Regions from separate parts of the Yersinia massiliensis genome, predicted to be linked through region 1. Evidence: predicted binding sites of a transcription regulator. Region 1 holds the regulator's gene; each other region holds the start of a gene.

Region 1 (5,050 bases):
TTCCCGTGAAGCGGTGATGGATTCCGTTGTACGCTCCATGGAGGATTACATCAACTACATTACGCCGCAGTTCTCACGCACTCATATTAACTTCCAGCGCGTGCCGACCGTCGATACCTCAAACCCTTTTGCCGCGAAAGCCATCCCGTCGCTGGATGAAAGTTTTGTGGTTATTCATTTCCGTGGCTTGGATCAGATTGATTTCCCCTACTTGTTAGCAATGCTACAAGGCTCGTTTATTTCCAATATCAATACATTGGTGGTGCCGGGCGGGAAGATGGGATTAGCAATGGAGCTGATTATGGCCCCGTTGGTGCAGCAACTGCTGGAAGGCAAAAAAATCATTTAACGCTTTACGTAGACATCTTGGTTTTACGCATCATAGCGATTGGAACTGCAAGGCGGCGGCAAGCGGACTTATCCCAATGAACTGACCTCAGTCAGTGATTGGGGTGAGCGGATGCAACCTCCTGCAGCTTCAAGGACGAAAAACACGCTTAAGCGACGTCACGAATTTCAAAACTGTGGGTAATGGTCGCTGCTTTACCTAGCATCAGAGAAACAGAGCAGTACTTCTCTGCTGATAATTCCACTGCACGCTCAACAATTTTGTCGGTGAGACCTTTACCGCTAACGATAAAATGCAAATTGATTTGCGTAAACAGACGCGGCGCTTCTTCACGGCGCTGAGAGGTGAGTGTGACCTCACAATCGCGCACATCATTACGCCCCTTTTGCAAAATAGAGACCACATCAATCGCGCTACAACCACCTGCTGACATCAGCAACATTTCCATCGGGCTGGGTGCCTTATCACCGGCATTACCATCCATCAAAACCTGATGCCCTGACGCTGATTCACCCAAAAATGTCAGCCCCTCAACCCACTTCACACGTGCCTGCATAACGCTCGCTCCCAGTTAAATTTTCTGATCCAGACTACCCTTTCATTTATAAAGTCGCAATGTAACCCGATGTTCATCATGCTGAAGCGATACAACACAAGACACTGACCTCATCCTGTGCTACAAACAGAACCGAAAGTATTGTTTCTAGAATTAAATTGGGTAGTGATCGATACTCAGTGTAAGGTTTCTATCCAGTAGGTATCTTGGCTATACCTTTCGGCAGTTGAGCAAATTAATATGCTATACCCAACAGGCGTCAAGATGGTGGGTATAAAGAAAGTGTATTTTATAAGCACGCCGTACAGGGAACTCTGAGCCCTGTTTAGTTAGGCTGCGATAACAACAGAGGATAACAGCGAATGGTTCTCGGCAAGCCACAAACAGACCCGACTCTCGAATGGTTCCTGTCTCATTGCCATATTCACAAATACCCATCGAAGAGTACGCTGATTCACCAAGGTGAAAAGGCCGAAACGCTTTACTACATCGTGAAAGGCTCCGTTGCGGTGCTTATCAAAGATGAAGAAGGTAAAGAGATGATTCTCTCCTATCTAAACCAAGGGGATTTCATCGGTGAACTTGGATTATTTGAAGAAGGCCAAGAGCGTAGTGCTTGGGTTAGAGCAAAAACTGCCTGCGAAGTGGCTGAAATTTCTTACAAAAAATTCCGTCAGCTGATTCAGGTCAACCCAGATATCTTGATGCGCCTGTCTTCGCAAATGGCGAACCGCTTACAGATTACATCCGAGAAAGTGGGTAACCTTGCTTTCCTTGATGTGACTGGGCGTATTGCACAAACACTGCTTAATCTGGCAAAACAACCTGATGCCATGACCCACCCCGATGGGATGCAGATTAAAATTACCCGCCAGGAAATTGGTCAAATCGTTGGCTGCTCCCGCGAAACTGTGGGGCGGATACTAAAAATGCTGGAAGATCAAAACCTGATCTCCGCACACGGTAAAACGATTGTCGTTTACGGCACTCGTTAATTCCCTCAAAACCGGTGCCGAAACTCTCGGTACCGGTTTTCTCACGCAGGTTTGTAAACCATAAATTTCTGGGGCCGACATGAAATGGCAACGGGTTATTTATCATCCTGAAGTGAACTACGCGTTACGCCAAACATTGGTGCTCTGTCTTCCCGCCGCCCTCGGGTTTGCCCTTGGCGAGCTGCGGCTCGGATTGATGTTTGCTCTGATCCCTGCTTGCTGCAATATTGCGGCGCTGGATACTCCCCATCAGCATTTTTTCCGCCGTCTGATTATTGGTGGCGCACTCTTCACGTTGACCAGCTTCCTGACGCAGCAATTACTGCTGTGGCACATTCCCTTGCCGTGGATCATGTTAGGGCTGGCGCTGCTGCTCGGTGTTAATGGCGCGATCAGCCCGCTCCATGGCCGCTTATTACCTGCCGCGTTAATTGCCGCCATCTTTAGCCTCAGCATGGTGGACCGTGCGCCTATCTGGCAAGCGCCACTGTTGTGCGCGGTAGGAACGCTCTGGTACGGCGTCTTTAATTGGTTGTGGTTTCGGCTCTGCAAAGACCAGCCCATTCGCGAGCCTCTAAGTCAACTATATGATTTACTAGCAGATTATTGTGACGCTAAATATAATTTTTTATCACAGCATATAGAGCCAGAAAAAGCCCTCCCGCCGCTGCTCGATCGACAGCAAAAGATAATGGATAAAATTAATCAGCTTTATCAACAATTTAATCTTATTAAAAATGCGACGAAGAAAGAGCAAAAACGGCTGTTGGGGTTATTTCAGATGGCGCTCGATCTGCAGGAGCATGTTACTGCGGCGCTGAATCAGCCGGAGAAAGTACAAGCATTGGTGGAACACAGTCAAATTGAAGCCGTCTTGAGCCGCAACGCCCAAGTTATCGTGGCTCAGTTGCGCACTATTGCTGATGACATTCTCTATCATCATCATGCGACAAACCATTTCACCACCGGCGATGCACTCATTGAGCTAGAGGAGATCGCCCAGCAGCACCCCGATAATCCTGTGGCACAATTTTGCTACTACCATATCCGCCAAATTGACCAACTTCTGAGTAATCGACGTCCCCTGTACGATCGTGAGCTGATGTCAGGGCAACAACAGCAACCCTTATGGTCCGCGATCGTCAGCTATCTGTCGTTTAACTCCACAGCATTGCGCGATGCAGCCCGATTAGGCGTCACACTAGCCGCTGGCAGCTATATTGGGGCATTGATGCAGTTGCCAAAACCCTACTGGATCTTACTTACCGTGATGCTGGTAACGCAAAACGGTTATAACGCCACGAGAGTCCGCATTCATCACCGCGCCCTCGGCACTTTGGTCGGGCTGATTTTAGCCGCGGGCTTATTGCATCTACGTATGCCGGAAGGGACGACACTGAGCATTATGCTGCTCATCACATTGGCAGCCACGCTTGTGCAACGTAAGAACTACGGGCTATCGGTCATCGGTAGAACCATCACAGCGGTGTATATTTTGCAGTTGCTGACAGGCGAGGGGGCTGACTTTTTAGTCCCACGTCTACTGGATACTTTGATCGGGTGCGCACTGGCCTTTGCCAGCGCATTATGGCTGTGGCCACAGTGGCAAAACGGGTTACTGCGTAAGAATGCCCATCAGGCACTGAGCGCTTATCAGAATATCCTACGCTTACTGCTAGCGCCGACGCCACCGGATGTTGCCCAGCTATCTTATGATCGCATTCAGGTCAATAAAGCCAGTAATGCCGTGCTCAGCTCGCTGAATCAGGCGATGCGAGAACCGGGTTTCAACTCTCAATATTTGGCGGATATGCAGCTATGGGCAACCCATAGTGAGCTGATTGCGGCCCATATCAATGAGATGACTATCTTGACGCGAAAACACCTTTCCATTGAATCCACGCCATCTGCCGGCACCCCTCATTTGATGATGAGCACCAAACAAGCCACGGATTATTTGCAGTTATGCGAGATGGCGATTCAGCAATGCCAGCAGCGGTTGGAATCTGACAGCCTTGGTGGAGACACTGACTTTGTTCAATTACCTCAAGTGGCCTCTGATACACAACTTTCTGAAATGGAACGTAATTTGCGGCGGATACTCGCGCATCTCAGTGTCATGCATACCGTTTCAGCCATGGCTTGGCAGCGGCAACCGCATCATGGTATTTGGCGAAGTAAGAAGTGACGAGATTCAGCGTGATCAGAAAGAATGGGAGGCATATCGAGAGCGTTACGACCGCATTTTTCCGAATGAAGCAAGGTTGAATAATACTCTCTTCGATTTTGTAGAATATTTTCACCGGCGTCGGTTTGAATAATATACTTAACAGTAAGTCCCCCCTCATTTAATAGGTACATTACGATGCCTATATATCTTTCTCCTATACATTCAGCGCTGTCAGGCTCCGCTGCCGATGAAAGCCACCGCAATAATCCTGACTTGAAGCATTTATTGACTTCTTCTGTTAAAAGAAAATCATGCCAGGTTCATTACTCCCTTTTTGCCAGATATATAGTCATTGCATTTTTATTGATGCTGATTGAGGGGACTACGTATGCCGCAGTGACAATTGATGGTGGGCAGATAATGACGGTGCCAGGTTCAGAAGCCTCACCTTTTGATGCCGGCGGTAATTTGACAGTGGGGGTCACCACAAACGGAGAACTTCATATTTCAAACGGGGGGAGGGTATCAAGTGACTATGGTTTTATTGGTTACAATGCTGGTGCGACAGGAATAGCCACCGTCGATGGTTTGGGATCGAAATGGAACAATTCTGGTGTTTTGAATGTGGGCCATTTAGGCAGCGGAACACTTATTATCACCAATGGCGGTATCGTGTCAGATGAGGATCCTGGTACCCCAGACATTCCAGTAATAAATGCTATTGGCAACCTAGTAGGGAGTACAGGAAACGTCACAATAACCGGTTCTGGATCGCAATGGATAAACGCTTCCAATATTAATGTAGGCAGTGAAGGTAGTGGTACGTTGCTGGTTGAAAATGGCGGTATAGCTATCGCGGGAAATGACGGCATTATCGGCTATCGAGCAAGTAGCACAGGCGCTGTCACAATAACTGGCCCTGGATCGCAGTGGAATATCATGGCTGGAATAGCGACGGGATTCCAAGGCAACGGCACACT
Region 2 (5,050 bases), 1.4 Mb from region 1:
ATGTATTCCGTTACTCAGGATCCTTTCTATGCGCAATGTGACTTCACTTTGCTTACAGTATCTGCGAGCTTTCGCCATTATTTACCTGTGTCTGTGGATCGGTAAATTCGTGGCCTTACTGCTACCCATCACGATCCCCGGCAGCATCATTGGCATGCTGATTTTGTTTACCCTGCTCTCATCACAAATCTTGCCTTCGACCTGGGTAAAACCCGGTTGCCGTATTCTGATCCGCTATATGGCACTGCTATTTGTGCCTATTGGGGTTGGCGTGATGCAATATTACGATCAACTCACAAAACAATTCGGGCCGATCGTGGTGTCCTGTTTTGTCAGCACCTTAATTGTGATGCTGGTAGTGGCTTATAGCTCACATTTCGTCCACCGTGAACGCAAAGTGATCGGTTCTCCTACCAATGAGGAGGACGATAAATGATCGACAATTTATGGTGGTCGCTGCCACTCACTCTGATCGTGTTCTTTGCCGCTCGCTATCTGGCGCGTTGGCTTAAAATGCCGCTGTTAAATCCATTATTGATATCAATGGTTGTCATCATTCCATTGTTGTTAGTGACGCATATGCCCTACGCCAATTATTTTGCGGGTAGCAAAATCCTAAATGACCTATTGCAACCGGCGGTCGTCGCTTTGGCTTTCCCGCTGTATGAGCAATTACATCAAATTCGCGCACGATGGAAATCCATCATCACCATCTGCTTTGTCGGCAGCATCACCGCCATGGTCAGCGGGACAGCCGTTGCCTTGTGGATGGGTGCCACGCCTGAAATTGCCGCTTCCGTATTACCTAAATCGGTCACCACACCGATCGCGATGGCCGTGGCTGAATCCCTCCACGGCTTGCCCGCCATTAGTGCGGTATGCGTGATTTTTGTCGGTATTTTGGGGGCGGTGTTTGGTCATACCCTGCTGAATGCACTCAAAATCAGTACCAAAGCTTCACGAGGCTTGGCAATGGGCACCGCTTCTCATGCACTCGGCACGGCTCGCTGTGCTGAATTGGATTACCAAGAAGGCGCGTTCAGCTCATTGGCACTGGTTATCTGCGGGATCATCACGTCATTGATCGCCCCATTCTTATTCCCTGTGCTGCTACATTTATTCGGCTGATGGTATTGATTCGGTTGATCGAATGCCATCAGCACCGGATAACCCCTCTGCTGCGGCCATAAATTTGAGATACATCTCTCATTAGTCATTTAACTTGCACAAATTTCATATATAACGTGACGCGAATCACTCTAATCGTATTCTAAGCTGCCTAAAATAGCGTCCCGTTACCATTGGAGAAAACCCATGCAAGCACGTTTTCATGCCCCTTGGGCTGAGTTGCCCACGGCACTGCAATCCGCACTTGAACCTATTCTGAGCGCAAACGATTTCCCTGCCATGCTGACTGCCGAACAAGTGAAAACGGTTAAGGACATCAGCGGGTTAGATGACGACGCATTGGCATTTGCGTTATTACCCCTCGCGGCAGCTTGCGCATTAACACCAATCTCACACTTTATGGTCGGTGCCATTGCGCGCGGGAAAAGCGGTAATCTGTATTTCGGCGCCAATATGGAGTTCACCAGCGCGCCTTTGCAGCAAACCATTCATGCCGAGCAATGTGCGGTCACCCATGCATGGCTACGCGGTGAAGCCAGCCTAGTTTCCATTACGGTGAATTACACCCCTTGCGGTCACTGCCGCCAGTTTATGAATGAGCTCAACAGTGGCACTGACTTGCATATTCATTTGCCAGGTCGCCCCGTGTCGACGTTAGGCCAATATCTGCCCGATGCCTTCGGCCCCAAAGATCTGGCGATCACTACCCTGTTAATGGATGCGGTGGATCATGGTTACTCGTTGGCAGAAACGGATCCACTGACGCAAGCGGCACTTGATGGCGCAAACCACAGCCATGCACCATACAGCCTGGCACACAGCGGTGTGGCGGTGGAATTGGCAGACGGTTCGATTTACATTGGTCGTTATGCAGAAAATGCCGCGTTTAACCCCAGTTTACCGCCGCTGCAAGGAGCATTAATTCTGGCGAATCTTTCCGGCAAAGATTGCTGGACCATCCGCCGCGCGGTACTGGTTGAAGGTAATGAAGCGATTTTAAGTCAGTGGGATGCCACGAATGCAACACTGGCGGCATTAAGCTGTACGGATGTTGATCGCGTCACTTTTTTAAGCCAATAAAAGCCAATTTTCTGGGGTTATATCGTTAACCCCAGATTCATCAAACATTATATTCCCAGACCCATCAAACATTACATTCCCAGCTTAACTCTCTAAATCTGCTAGATAACTCGCATTTCTATCGGTGACAGATATATTTAACTAACAAAAGCTGTACATATTTCTCTTATCTTTTAGGATCGGGGCAACTACCTGATAACGTCTAAGAGTAAAACTCATGGAACTTGAATACGAAAGTAAGCGTCCCCTGTACATCCCCTACGCCGGCCCTATCTTGTTAGAATTTCCTCTCCTGAACAAAGGCAGCGCCTTTACCGATGAAGAGCGCAACCAGTTCAACTTGCATGGATTATTGCCAGAAACGGTTGAAACCATTGAAGAACAAGCTGAGCGTGCTTACCGCCAGTATCAGGATTTCAAAAACGACGACGATAAACATATTTATCTGCGTAACATCCAAGACACGAACGAAACCCTGTTTTATCGCCTGTTAGAAGCGCATCTGAGCGAGATGATGCCCATTATCTACACGCCAACGGTTGGTGAAGCCTGCGAACACTTTTCAGACATCTACCGCCGCGCGCGCGGGTTATTCATCTCTTATCCCAATCGTGATCACATCGACGATATGCTGCAAAACGCCACCAAGCAGAATGTAAAAGTGATCGTGGTGACTGACGGTGAACGTATTCTCGGCCTTGGCGATCAGGGCATTGGCGGTATGGGTATTCCTATCGGTAAACTATCACTGTATACCGCATGCGGTGGTATCAGCCCAGCTTATACCTTGCCAGTCGTATTAGATGTCGGCACCAATAACCCACAACGCCTGAATGACCCACTGTATATGGGCTGGCGTCACCCGCGCATCTCTGGTGATGAATATTATGCCTTCGTGGATGAATTCATTCAGGCGGTAAAACGCCGCTGGCCAAATGTATTGTTGCAGTTTGAAGATTTCGCTCAGAACAATGCCACGCCACTGCTAAACCGCTACCGTGATGAGTTGTGCTGTTTCAACGATGATATTCAAGGCACCGCAGCCGTGACACTGGGCAGTTTGATTGCCGCCAGCCATGCTGCTGGCAGCCAGTTACGCGACCAAACCGTGACCTTCCTCGGGGCAGGTTCTGCGGGCTGCGGGATTGCAGAGCAAATTATCGCGCAAATGATTTCGGAAGGTTTGAGTGAAGAGCAAGCCCGTGGGCGCGTCTTTATGGTTGACCGTTTCGGCCTGTTAACGGATAAGCTACCAAACTTGTTGGATTTCCAAAGTAAATTGGTGCAAAAAAGCGATGCATTGCAGCAATGGAATCTGACCAGCGACTCAATTTCACTGCTCGACGTTGTGCGTAATGCCAAACCAACGGTATTGATTGGCGTGTCAGGTCAGCCTGGGCTGTTTACGGAAGAATTGATCCGCGAAATGCACAAACATTGCCCACGCCCAATTGTGATGCCGCTGTCGAACCCAACCTCACGAGTTGAAGCACGGCCAGAAGATATTATTAACTGGACCGATGGCGCAGCGTTAGTCGCGACAGGCAGCCCATTCTCACCGGTCAGCTACAAAGAAAAAGTTTATCCGATCGCTCAATGTAACAACTCCTATATCTTCCCAGGTATTGGTCTAGGCGTACTGGCATCCGGTGCCAAGCGCGTTACCGATGGTATGTTGATGGCGGCCAGCCGTGCATTAGCGGATTGTTCACCGCTGGCGCTGAATGGTGAAGGGGCATTGCTGCCCAATATCGATGATATTCAGGCGGTTTCCAAGACGATCGCCATGCAAGTCGGTAAGGCCGCACAGCTACAAGGCGTCGCCATTGTGACCTCAGAGGAAGCACTCGCCAAATCCATTGAGCATAACTATTGGCAGCCACAGTACCGCAGCTATAAGCGCACATCGTTCTAAGCTTATCCGCAAGGCGAACCGCAACAGGCACATTGTCAGCAATCTCAAGGTGATACCCACAGACTGCTGACAAACACCAATGACCCGATCACGAACGGTGAGAACAAGCGGAAGAGTAGAGCGTCCGCGCCTAGGATGGCGCGGCTCGAGCCATCAGGGACGATTTCACGGCGTCTTTACGATCGGCTTGTTCGCACCGCAACAGGCGCATTGTTAATCCCGATGAGCTTACACAAGTAAGTGATTCGGGTGAGTGCGAGCAGCTCACACCCCTGTAACGGCAAGGCCAAAGGGTAATACCCGAGTCATTGCTGTTACAGGTAGGCAGCAAATAAACGAATCCCGATGAGCTTACACAGGTAAGTGATTCGGGTGAGTGCGAGCAGCTAACACCCCTGTAACGGCAAGGCCGAAGGGTAGAGAATGGCTTGCACCACATCGACAGGTAAAGTAGCCTAATCATTATCACCAGTGAGTTGAATGCATCAAAGGCAAAAGCATGTGGAAACGCTTGATTATTAGCTTAATTACCATCGCAGGGTTGCTGATGGTCACAGCTATTGCGCTCGATCGCTGGATCAGTTGGAAAACAGCCCCATTCATCTACGATGAGCTACAAGATTTGCCCCACCGCCAAGTTGGCGTGGTATTGGGCACAGCCAAATATTATCGTACGGGTGGGATTAATCAGTTCTATCAATACCGCATTCAAGGCGCGATCAACGCTTACAACAGCGGAAAAGTCAGCTACCTACTCCTCAGTGGCGACAACGCCCTACAAAGCTATAACGAACCCATGACCATGCGCAGAGACTTAATCGCCGCAGGTGTCGCACCGGCCGATATCGTACTGGACTACGCTGGTTTTCGCACATTGGACTCAATCGTCCGCACCCGTAAAGTCTTTGATACCAATGACTTTATCAT
Region 3 (5,050 bases), 1.4 Mb from region 1:
CCAAAGGCGAGCTGGAAGTCCGCACCACCGGCCATCAAGGCTCCCATATTTTCAGCTCATTTAGCCAAGGCAATTGTTTCATCGTACTTGAGCGAGAACGTGGTTCGGTAGAGATCGGTGAAACCGTTGAGATAGAGTTATTTAACGCGTTGCTAGGGGGCTAAATGTTGCCTGAACTTTCCGATGCACAGGCTCTGCGGTACAACCGGCAAATCGTCCTGCGGGGGTTTGACTTTGACGGGCAGGAAAAGCTTAACGCGGCGAAAGTATTGATCGTGGGCTTAGGCGGCCTTGGCTGCGCCGCCGCACAATATCTAGCCGTGGCTGGCGTGGGGCATCTCACCTTACTGGATTTTGATACGGTCTCTCTCTCTAACTTGCAACGGCAAATTTTGCACCGTGATAATCGGATTGGGATGTCTAAGGTCGCCTCTGCGGCGTTAGCTTTGCCAGATTTGAATCCCCATCTGACGCTAACCACCATTGATGCTCAGCTAGAGGATGAACAACTCGCCGCTGCTATCACGGAACACAATCTCGTGCTGGATTGCACCGATAATATTGCCAGCCGTGAGCAGTTGAACCGCTTGTGCTATGCACAACGCAAACCACTGGTATCAGGTGCCGCGATTCGCATGGAGGGGCAAGTCAGCGTCTTTACCTATCAGGAGAATCAACCCTGTTATCGCTGCCTTAGTCGGTTGTTTGGTGAAAATGCCCTGACCTGCGTCGAAGCGGGAGTGATGGCCCCGTTGGTTGGGATTATTGGTAATTTACAAGCAATGGAAGCCATCAAATTATTGGCCAATTATGGTCAGGTCATTTCAGGGCGAATATTGATGTATGACGCTATGACGGCAGAGTTTCGCAGTTTAAAACTGGCAAAAGATGCCCACTGCGAAGTTTGCAGCCATGCTTAAAAGGTTTGCAGCAAGGCTTAGCCGAATTTGAGGCGAAAAAAAAGCTGATGCCATGCATCAGCTTTCTTTATTTTGACACCATCAGATAATCAGGACTGAATACCTTGGCTACGCAGATAATCTTCGTAGTTACCGGTGAAGTCGATCACCTTAGTTGGGGTCATTTCAAGCACTCGGCTCGCCAATGAACTGACGAACTCACGGTCATGAGAAACGAAGATTAATGTCCCTTCGTACATTTCCAATGCCATGTTAAGGGCTTCAATAGATTCCATGTCCAAGTGGTTGGTTGGTTCATCCATAACCAGAATGTTAGGACGCTGCATCATCAGCTTACCAAACAACATCCGCCCTTTTTCACCACCCGACAAGACCTGAACTTTTTTCTTGATATCGTCTTGGCTAAACAGCAAACGACCCAACACACTGCGCACAGCCTGCTCGTCGTCTTTTTCTTGTTTCCACTGGCTCATCCAGTCAAAAACAGTCAGGTCAATTTCAAAATCACTGGCGTGATCCTGTGCGTAGTAACCCACTTTGCTGTTTTCAGACCATTTCACCGTACCAGAGTCTGCTTCGTAGTCCCCGACCAGCGTTTTCAGCAGTGTCGATTTACCGATACCGTTCGGCCCAAGAATCGCCACTTTCTCGCCAACTTCTAAGCGCAGATCCAGTTTTTTAAACAATGGGCCGTCATCAAAACCTTTGGTCAGTAATTCAACTTCCAGCGCATTACGGAACAATTTTTTATCCTGATCAAAGCGGATAAACGGGTTCTGGCGGCTAGAAGCTTTAACTTCATCAAGCTGAATTTTATCAATCTGACGGGCGCGCGACGTGGCCTGTTTTGATTTAGAGGCGTTGGCACTAAAGCGGCTAACGAAAGATTGTAGCTCAGAGATCTGGGCTTTTTTCTTCGCATTATCGGACAACAGACGCTCACGCGCTTGAGTCGCAGCCGTCATGTACTCATCATAGTTACCCGGATAAACACGCAATTCACCGTAATCCAAATCCGCCATGTGTGTGCACACCATATTCAGGAAGTGACGGTCATGGGAAATGATGATCATGGTGCTGCTACGTTCATTCAGAACTTGCTCCAACCAACGGATAGTATCGATATCCAAGTTGTTGGTCGGTTCGTCGAGTAACAAAATCTCTGGGTCTGAGAACAACGCCTGCGCCAGCAATACACGCAATTTAAAGCCGGGGGCGATTTCGCTCATCAAACCATAATGTTGTTCAACCGGAATACCCACACCGAGCAGCAATTCACCCGCACGGGCTTCTGCGCTGTAGCCATCCATCTCACCATAGGCAACTTCCAGATCAGCCACTTTGTAGCCGTCTTCTTCGCTCATCTCAGGCAAGCCGTAAATACGGTCACGCTCTTCTTTGACTTCCCACAACTCGCCGTGACCCATAATAACGGTGTCCAGCACAGTGTTGTTTTCAAAGGCGAATTGATCCTGACGCAATTTACCCAAGCGCTCATTTGGATCAAGGAAGACGTTGCCACCACTTGGCGCCAAATCGCCACCAAGGATTTTCATGAATGTGGATTTACCACAGCCATTTGCGCCAATCAGACCGTAGCGATTACCGCCGCCGAATTTGACTGAAATGTTTTCAAACAGCGGCTTGCTGCCGAATTGCATGGTGATATTGTTAGTACTTAGCACAGAGCTCGCTCTCGATTGTATTACTGAATAGGGATATTCAAGAATGATAGAAAATGTGATTCGGCGCGCATTATGCCACAAGATGGCAAGAGTATCGCCTCCAGTTTTGCACGAAATCTCAGCAGGGGCTTAAATCTGAAAATACACGAGGATAACAACCCTGTTCTGGGACGTTAAAAGGGGCGAAATCGCCCCTAGAGTCATCCTAATTAACGCCTAAGCTATCAGTGCTATACCTCAATCACGCATTGTAATGCACTGTACTTATCCAATAAGTAAGGCCGTAGATAACCCACGGTATTAGACATCGGTAACACTTCTTCGCTAAGACGAATATTCAGCACATTAGAAATATAATGCCGGCGATGCATTATTCGTTGCCACACCTCAGGATAATGCGCCGCAAGTTCTTGACGTAGCGGCTCATCAGCGAGCGCAATACACTCTTCCGCACTCACCCCAGCGTAACCTTTCACCGAAGGAATAATGTCAATTTGGAATAACATGCCACTGCTGATTTTCTCATTAGAGCCACGATAAATCGGCGAACATAGCCACTCTTCATCGGCGACTAAGTGGCCCGGATTTAACGACCAATGATATTGCGATTGAGGGAATACCCTTTCAACCAATGCATACATCTCTTGGCCCAACATCCCAATGCGGATGTTTTCCAACCAAGCGACCACCGTGGTGTAATAAGGAATCGCCACTTTGTCGAGATAATCTCTTTCCGCCGCAGGCAATTCATCAGCTTGGTGAACAACATAACCCGTTCGGCTGCTCAAGCCGCCTTTAAACCCAGTGGTCAACGAGAGCTTATCGCCAAGTTGTACTGTTTTATCACTGGGATACAGATTCGCCTGTTCAAAACGGGCACCGGTTGCGGCAATCATGACAACCGTATTCGGTTGACCTTCATCAGCCAGATAACTGCCAAGTTGTTTTTCCGTTTTACCCACTTCTACAGCAGCTAGCGCATTAAGAATGCAATTCGATGCGAGATTTGCGCCATATTCATAGTGCGCCAATTCATTCGCATTATTGGTCACTCTGGCCGCAGTCTCACTCCCTATAAATAGCGCGGTGGCATTAATGACCGCAGTGGTGGATGAAACAGATTGTTTTATGGCATCTAGCATAAAATGCGGAATATCAAATAACTGGCTATTATCATCCAGCTTACTGGTGAAGAGTTTCCACCCGACTACCCCGACCTTTTTAGCTTGCTGAATACCCGTTTCTGCCAACAATTCAGCCAAGGTTTTACTGTTCCCCATCGGTTGATTCGGCAGTGAAAAATAGGGGACATGTATCCCCGTATTTTTCACTCGTGCATATTGCGATAACTTTAGGTTTTCATTACCCAACAACAGATAAATCTCACCTGTAGCATGTAACACTATCGCTGCTTCTTCAAATCGAGGAATAAACCCCGCTAAATATTCAAAGTTGCCGCCATGCTCTTTATCGGCATAAACAAATAAATAGTCGATACCCGCTTGGGACATGTTGTTAATGAGTTTGGCTTGGCGAGCGGCAATAGTGCTATCGCTAATGGCGACCTTAGATACGGCTTCAAATCGTGCGGGTGACTCAATCGGGGCCAGCTTGACTTGGCGCTTAGCCACGACTTTATTCATAGCCACTTTTTTATCCATCACAATCACGACCTCCATTAGTTAATTTAAATTAGGTTATTTCTATTGGGTTATAACCATTTAGCATCACGGGTAAAGGAGATAGTTAACCAGCGATGGGGACCTGAATCACCAATTGCATGGGAGATCTCATCACGTATCTTGTCAAAATAAAGAACCCCGCTATTTTCCATTTCAGGTGGAATAACAACATGAATTTCAACAAATAAGCCTCGACCAATGCGAGTAGCGTAATGCGAGTAATCAACAAATTGATATTTTTCCATTAGCCTATCCATCAAATTTTCCATGGAGGTATCTAATGTATCTGGTGTCATTTGCAATACTTCACGCACAGCAGAAATGACCGTTTTTATTGGGACAGGTATCAATATCAGCGTTAACAGGGCTAATACGCTAGGGTCAGTATAGACAATCAAATGCTCATAGCGCGTGCCTTCCATGCTCCAAGAAAGCAAAAATGCCACCAATAAAGCAGAACTAATACAGGCTGACATCAACCAGCTTTTGGTATCCAGTGCAATAAGTTCAGACTTAACACGCTTATTTAAGCGGCGCTGTTTTAAAAATACTGTAAAACAGAAAATACTGACGACTAGAGCATAAACAATTGCCCAGCCAAGTTCTAATTCACGACCGCCATCGATAATACCTTTGATAGCATTAACAAATGCATACAAACAGAGAAAAGCCAATAAACTGCCATTAAATGCCAGAACCAGCGGTTCAACATGCCAAAAGCCATATTGGAAGCGGCGGCTATTCGGTTGACCTAACAATCGCG

What was found. Region 1 encodes CRP, which controls carbon source genes, mostly activating them, when cyclic AMP is high. Its sites were predicted from a motif close to ATGTGANNNNNNTCACAT; they were not measured.
Positions count from the first base shown of each region.
Region 2: a site for CRP is predicted at 1,191-1,208, ahead of cdd (cytidine deaminase). Genes of this name have one in related genera too.
Region 3: a site for CRP is predicted at 2,659-2,676, ahead of DA391_RS07620 (ABC-F family ATPase). Genes of this name have one in related genera too.

Region 1 is NZ_CP028487.1:259,441-264,490, reverse strand. Features, by position in the region: gene DA391_RS01085 (phosphoribulokinase) at 1-349, shown strand, start outside; gene DA391_RS01080 (OsmC family protein) at 498-905, opposite strand; gene crp (cAMP-activated global transcriptional regulator CRP) at 1,268-1,900, shown strand; gene DA391_RS01070 (YccS/YhfK family putative transporter) at 1,980-4,088, shown strand; partial or broken gene DA391_RS24665 (hypothetical protein) at 4,266-5,050, shown strand, end outside.
Region 2 is NZ_CP028487.1:1,698,875-1,703,924, reverse strand. Features, by position in the region: gene DA391_RS07805 (CidA/LrgA family protein) at 29-436, shown strand; gene DA391_RS07800 (CidB/LrgB family autolysis modulator) at 433-1,128, shown strand; gene cdd (cytidine deaminase) at 1,315-2,208, shown strand; gene DA391_RS07790 (NAD-dependent malic enzyme) at 2,426-4,123, shown strand; gene sanA (outer membrane permeability protein SanA) at 4,623-5,050, shown strand, end outside.
Region 3 is NZ_CP028487.1:1,658,401-1,663,450, reverse strand. Features, by position in the region: gene moeA (molybdopterin molybdotransferase MoeA) at 1-164, shown strand, start outside; gene moeB (molybdopterin-synthase adenylyltransferase MoeB) at 165-920, shown strand; gene DA391_RS07620 (ABC-F family ATPase) at 1,010-2,605, opposite strand; gene DA391_RS07615 (aminopeptidase P family protein) at 2,836-4,248, opposite strand; gene DA391_RS07610 (cation diffusion facilitator family transporter) at 4,317-5,050, opposite strand, start outside.